One region of the Solibacillus sp. FSL H8-0538 genome, then DNA from elsewhere that is predicted to be linked to it. Evidence: riboswitches for the same ligand, from Rfam matches in the RefSeq annotation. Region 1 holds a riboswitch; each other region holds the start of a gene.
The links. A riboswitch is a leader RNA that binds a small molecule or an ion and turns the genes downstream of it on or off. The one in region 1 is predicted to bind thiamine pyrophosphate.

Region 2: another riboswitch for thiamine pyrophosphate. It lies ahead of thiT (energy-coupled thiamine transporter ThiT); the one in region 1 lies ahead of tnpA (IS200/IS605 family transposase).
Region 3: another riboswitch for thiamine pyrophosphate. It lies ahead of thiC (phosphomethylpyrimidine synthase ThiC); the one in region 1 lies ahead of tnpA (IS200/IS605 family transposase).

What each region holds. Positions count from the first base shown of each region.
Region 1 covers NZ_JBBOPI010000002.1:158,397-160,671, reverse strand. Annotated here, with positions in the region: gene MHH87_RS18670 (APC family permease) at 1-613, shown strand, start outside; TPP riboswitch at 766-863, shown strand; gene tnpA (IS200/IS605 family transposase) at 1,037-1,510, shown strand; gene MHH87_RS18660 (hypothetical protein) at 1,784-1,936, opposite strand; gene MHH87_RS18655 (S-layer homology domain-containing protein) at 1,942-2,275, opposite strand, start outside.
Region 2 covers NZ_JBBOPI010000001.1:2,158,097-2,160,371, forward strand. Annotated here, with positions in the region: gene tenA (thiaminase II) at 1-381, opposite strand, end outside; gene thiT (energy-coupled thiamine transporter ThiT) at 396-977, opposite strand; TPP riboswitch at 1,127-1,227, opposite strand; TPP riboswitch at 1,375-1,473, opposite strand; gene MHH87_RS10195 (alpha/beta hydrolase) at 1,822-2,275, opposite strand, start outside.
Region 3 covers NZ_JBBOPI010000001.1:289,428-291,702, forward strand. Annotated here, with positions in the region: partial or broken gene MHH87_RS01325 (AEC family transporter) at 241-1,167, shown strand; TPP riboswitch at 1,227-1,341, shown strand; gene thiC (phosphomethylpyrimidine synthase ThiC) at 1,493-2,275, shown strand, end outside.

The sequences.
Region 1 (2,275 bases):
ATCGCCAGTGGATACAATTTTACTACAAGCCTTTGGTCCTGTTGGTTCGAAAGCGGTATTAATTATTGTTTTAATTTCCTTCCTTTCTTGTGTAATGAGTTTACAAGCGGCAGCGAGCCGACTTGCTTATTCATATGGTCGTGATGACATGATTATCGGTAGTAAATATTTAAAGAAATTTTCAGCGATTCGTCGTGTGCCACCGTATGCATTAATTTTGGCAGCGTTCATTCCAGCAATTATTGTAATTGGATCAAAAGTATCTGAAGATGCCCTAACAAAAATCATAAGCTTTGCAGCATTCGGTATGTACCTTGGCTTCCAAATGGTAGTGCTTGCAGCGCTACGTGCACGATTAAAAGGCTGGAAACCAAGCGGGAAATATCAATTAGGTAAATGGGGACTTATTGTCAATATTGCGGCCCTTGTATACGGTGTCATTGCCATGATTAATATGTGCTGGCCAAGAACGCCAGGTGTACCTTGGTATGATAACTATATCGTTCTAGTTTCAGGTATAATTGTTGTGGGCATTGGATTAATTTATATGGCCGTTCATCGTAGCTATGATAGTAGTGATGCACCTTATGGTGATGCGATTTCGAAAAAATAAACGAAGTATGTGCAATGATAATTTATATAAATTTTTGTTGACGCCTAGTAGAGTAGGAAAATAAGAGATTTTTAGTTTATACCGGAAGCGAAATAACGTTCAATATTTCACCTAATTGAATGGGTGATTTCCGTTAAAATTAATGTAATGAAATGAATTTGCGGGGGGACACGTACGTGTTGAGAAGGTAAAACCTGACCCTTAGAACCTGACAGTTAACACTGGCGTAGGGAGCAATCATAGATGTAGTCTATACTTTTCCTGCGTCTCTACTTTATAGAGGCGCTTTTTTTTGTATAAGTTGAAAACCCCTTGCTATGCGAGGGGTTCCAAAAAGCTTTTAGCTATGGACAGAAAAAAAACTCCAGTCGTAGAATGTAGTTGGGTCTGATCAACCGACTACGTACGAAAGGAGTACTAATATTGGATAACAAAAGTTTAGCACATACAACATGGAATTGTAAGTATTACATTGTTTTCGCGCCAAAGTACAGAAGACAGATAATCTATGGTCATATAAAAGCAGATGTAGGGAGAATTCTACGTCAGTTATGTGAGCGAAAAGGTGTAGAAATTATTGAAGCCACAGCGTGTCCTGACCATATACATATGTTGGTTAGAATCCCGCCGAAATTGAGTGTTTCATCATTCGTAGGATATTTAAAAGGGAAGAGTAGTTTGATGATTTTTGATCGTCATGCGAATTTGAAATATAAATACGGGAACCGAAAATTTTGGTGTAGAGGATATTATGTGGACACAGTGGGACGCAATAAAAAAGTAATTCAAGAATATATCAAAAATCAGTTACAAGAAGATATCCTGGAAGATCAAATGACGATGAAAGAATTTACAGATCCATTCACAGGAGAAGAAATAAAGCGAAGTAAAAGATAAGAAAGGCCGCTTCAGCGGTACGTGAGGAAACGGAGTGCGGTTGGCAGACCTTTCAGTATGTCTTTAGACGTGGGCCAGTAACCCAGCGTTTCACGCGCAGAGCAAACCACCAGATATACTGGTGGTTTTGATTTGCAAGTACGTCTACCAAGTAAGGAGGACATACGTTGTTTTATGTACAATGCCCTAGCGGTTACACGCTTGTAAGCCCCTCTTTTGCATTCATTTATATGCCATTCTACGCTAAACTTTTCTATTCTTTTCTAGAGGATTCTATGCAAGTGAAGCTAATACTTCCGCCTGTCCCTCGTAGCCACGCGTATTTTGCTTGACCCATTTATCGCCGACACGCCATTTGGATTGATCACCCTTGCTAGACGTGCTAATAATGCGAATCGCATCGGCCGGTATATGAATTGTTTCCATGCTTCTCACATCCAATTTACTTGAGTTTCTTCTATAATTGATGCCATTTGGCCACGTTTAATCGGATCATTTGGCCCGTAGCGTCCATCACTGTAGCCGCCAATAATGCCTTTTTGTGCAAGTGTTGCAATCGCCTTATAATAGCCATTGTTTGTTGAGACATCTTTAAAGCCTGGATTTTTTACATTGGATGTATCAAGCTTGAGCATTTTTACAATAATTGCTGCGGCCTGTCCACGTGTAATCGTGTTTCCAGGCTTAAACGTCCCATCTGCATAGCCGCCAATAATATTACGCTCAGCTAAATCATAAACAGCCTCGGCAAAGTATTGTGTTGAT
Region 2 (2,275 bases), on a different contig from region 1:
TTCCGCTACGTCCCCATTTTGTGCTGCATTATACATATGACTCACATAATTGTACGCAGCCGGTGCTGGTACAAAATTATCAAGCTCCTCATCTGTCACATTAAGCTCACGGAAAACAGTACGGTGTAATTCAAGCTCTGCTTCATTAATACCACGTGCTTGTCCAAGGAAATACTCGATTTCTTCATTTGTCACAGCTTTTGTCGCTGCAATCGCTAACACCTTTGTATAATGCTTTAAATAATACGCATCTTGCATTATGTAAAATTTAAATTTTTCTAACGGTAATGTCCCGTCAACAATTCCTTTTACAAAAGGATGGTTGAAGCTCCCTTCCCAATAAAGATCTGTTTCTTGTCTTACTTGTTCACAAAATGACATTGATTTGTCCCCCTTTATGATTTCACCTCAACATAGTGCATCGGTGTTTGAATAAGCTGTGCCTTCGTCGTAAGCAAGGTCACACTACAAATGAGTGTTAAAATAAGTGACGGAATCGAATGAGAGGCATTGTAAATAATTGAATACAGCCAAACATTTTGATCTCCTGCATAGGCAGCAAAGAAAATAACACCTGATATAACGTGTACGCTAAACTTTAAAAATCCACTTACAAGTACGCCAATGACAACATAAAACGTGACAACTTTCTTTTTCGCCAAACGATTTGCTTTTAGAATTGGCTGACGAAAAACACCGATTACACCAACAACCGCACTAGCCAAGCAATAATCTAAACCTGCCTGTGCCCAGTGATAAATCGTACCGCCCGTCGCAATTCCGAGTACACCAATAATAAATCCCGTCGTCATCCCAGCGCCTACACCCCAGCGCAAGCTCATGATAATAATCGGTAACATCATCAAGCTAAGCCCACCGCCCTGCGGCATAAACGTAAATGTTAATAGATCAAAAATAAGCCCAATACTCGCAAAAATTGCAATTTCTGTCACCATACGTAGTTTATTATTTCGCAAAATTTCCACCTCCTTTTCGGAGACGCAAGTGCAAATTAGTAAGACACATCTCCTAAAAAATTGTGCGAGCTGATATCTTTTTTTTATGTGGTTAAGAAAGTAGAACTTTCTTAACCACATAAAAACGCTTCTTTGTACATGACAAAGAAGCGTTTTAAATCATTGCTCCCTACGTCAGTATTAACTGTTCCAGGTTCTAAGGGTCAGGTTTTAACCTTCTCAACACCACAGTGTCCCCCCGCAATTAAAATATTCAATAGAAAAATGCAGTCACGCTTCGTTACACAAGAACTAAAAGCAAATTCAAGTCGAACGTGCGAATGCCAAGACAATTAAGTAACATAAAAGGCTCTCCAATAAGTTGGAGAGCCTCATGTACAAAGAATAAGCGTATATTACGCGTATGTACTTCGCTCCCTACGTCAGTATTAACTGTCAGGTTCTAAGGGTCAGGTTTTAGCCTTCTCAACACCGAAGTGTCCCCCCGCAAATATTTTAATATCGTAACTATAGCACTGATTGAATTTTTTAGCAATTAAGACTGGCGCTTCATCAAATTTCTACTTGACGAAAATAATTCTAAAAATAAGACGAGCGATTTTGTCAAATCACCGAAAAGAAGATACGACTTATCCAAAAATAAGTGCAAAATGGATAGGATACTACTTAATGTCGCTTATTTGCGAATAAGTCGTATAGCGATTTGGTCGAATATGCGAATCATGTGTTAAAAATTCAGTCACGTAAAGCTAGACTCCGATTGATTACAACTGTTGAAGATTGGAAACATGAAAAAAAATGATGATCATAGCGAGAACAGATGTCAGTATTGTACCTTCTATTTTTAAAATAAATTAGTGTACCATTCTTTTGCTGCTTCTACTTCATTCATCGTTAATTGGTGGCCAAAGTTTTCCCATTTCACTGATACAGAAGCATTTGCATCTTCTAATAACTGTTGTAAATCTATTGATTCCTGTTGCGGGCAAATCGGGTCATTTACACCAGCAGCAATAAATACAGGCGTACCTTTTAAATCAGGTAATTCAATCCCGCGTCTTGGTACCATTGGATGATGCAGGATTGCGCCTTTTAATGCATTATTAAAATGGAATAACAGACTTGCTGCAATATTCGCACCGTTTGAGTAGCCGATTGCGACAACGTTCCCTCGGTCAAAACCATATTCTACAGCCTTTTCATCTAAGAACGTATTTAGTTCTTTCGTACGCAAAATTAAATCTTCTATATCAAATACACCTTCTGCTAAACGACGGAAGAATCGGGGCATGCCGTTT
Region 3 (2,275 bases), on a different contig from region 1:
GCAAGGCTGCCACCTAAAGTCAGGGACACTTGACTTTGGGTGGCAGTCTTTTTCGTTCATTTTAATTAGGAACAGAGAGGATAAGCGCTGCACTGGTAGGACGCCGCCCCGCTCAGGTAAGTGGCCGCAGCGCTCCGGTAGTACATCACTATGCTCTGCCGAACCCTCCCACATTCATTAGGATTGACCAACCCACTGGACAGTTCTACTATAAAAGCAGAACGAAAGGGGGACAACCACATGATGTATCTCGGCATGATTTTCTTTCAAATTGTTGCCCCGATTTTAGTGTTGCTGCTGGGCGCTGTTTTGCAGAAGAAGTTTCGCTTTAATTTGAAGGCCTTGTCGTAGCTGATTACGTATTGCTTTATGCCAGCTGCTGTTTTTGTGAATTTATATGAAACGAGTGTGGAGCTGTCGGTGCTTGGGCAGGTGTCGGTGTTTATCACATTATTTATCGGCAGTCAGATGGTGCTTAGTCACTTTTTAGCAAAGGGGCTCGGTCTTGCCAAAACGGAATCGGCGGTGTTTAAAAATAGTGTAGTGCTCATTAACTCGGGCAACTACGGTATTCCGGTGGCGCAAATGATTTTCGTGACGCAGCCGATAGGGGTAGCAATTCAGTTGATCCTTGTGATTTTTCAAAATATGACGACGTATACATATGGGCTATATAATTTGATTTCCTCGACGAAATCAGGGCTTGCCATTGTGAAGGATTTCTTAAAAATGCCGATTATTCATGCACTAATTATTGGTGTCGGCATGAAATTCTTAGATATTGGCATTCCGCAGTTTATTCGTATTCCGATTGATCATGTGGCAGATGGCTTCATCGCTGTGGCACTGATTACACTTGGGGCACAGCTTTCTCAGCTAGAAATCAAGTCGATGTTCAATAAGACAGTCTTTGTGAGTTGCTTTACGCAACTCATTATTGGGCCAACTGTGGCGTTACTCATTATTTTCGTACTTGGCTTAGATGGTGTGGTGGCGCAATCGCTCTTTATCGCCAGTGCTTTTCCAACCATACTCAATAGCTCGAGTCTTGCGTTAGAATATGACGTGGAATCAGCAACCGCTGCGCAAACGGTGTTACTCTCAACTATTGTTAGCTGTATAACAGTGACGGTTGTCATTTATATAGCAGAAATACTTTTTGCGTAAAAATGAAAATGAATCTTCCATCTATTAGTAATATCTGCTAAACTAACATCAAACTAAATAGCCTTAACTAGGGGAGTCTGATGAGTCAGGCTGAGAGAGAAACGCATAGAGGTTTCTTGACCCTTTGGACCTGATCTGGCTCATACCAGCGTGGGAAAGTTAACGATTATCGCCATACGTGAAATGTGCGATAAATGAAACCCTTACAACACAGCCGGATCCAATATTTCTTGGATTCGGCTTTTCTTATTTAGCAATAGTATCTGTTGGGGTGAGCTGGATTCGGTCCTATTTCAAAAATCTTTTACTAGGGGAGAATTCGTTTATGACAACAGTTAGCGAAAAAAACATTTCCATCATGTCCAACTTTGAGGGAAGTAAAAAAGTGTACTTGGAAGGATCACGACCAGATATTTTAGTGCCGATGCGTGAAATTACACTCAGTCCAACAACAGGTAGCTTTGGTGAAGAGGACAATGCACCAGTGCGTGTTTATGATACGAGTGGTCCGTATACAGATCCTACCTATAATATTGACATTACAAAGGGTTTGCCTGCTTTACGCAGTGCGTGGATAATAGAACGTGGCGATGTCGAGGAATACGAGGGTCGTACGATTAAGCCAGAGGATAATGGCTACCGCAATGCTGATGATCCACGTATGAAAGAAAATGTTTTTCCTGAACTTTCCCGAAAGCCTCTACGTGCAAAAAAGGGCCGTAATGTGACACAGCTACACTACGCAAGAAAGGGCATTATTACACCCGAAATGGAGTTTGTAGCAATTCGTGAAAATATGGACCCTGAATTTGTCCGTGCTGAAATTGCCGCAGGTCGTGCGATTATGCCGTCGAATATTAACCATCCAGAGGCAGAACCAATGATTATTGGGCGTAACTTCCACGTGAAAATCAACGCGAATATTGGTAATTCAGCCGTATCCTCTTCCATTGCAGAGGAAGTGGAAAAAATGACATGGGCAACGCGCTGGGGTGCGGACAATATTATGGATTTATCTACGGGTAAGCATATTCATACAACGCGAGAATGGATCATTCGCAATGCGGCTGTGCCAGTAGGAACGGTACCAATTTATCAAGCGCTTGAA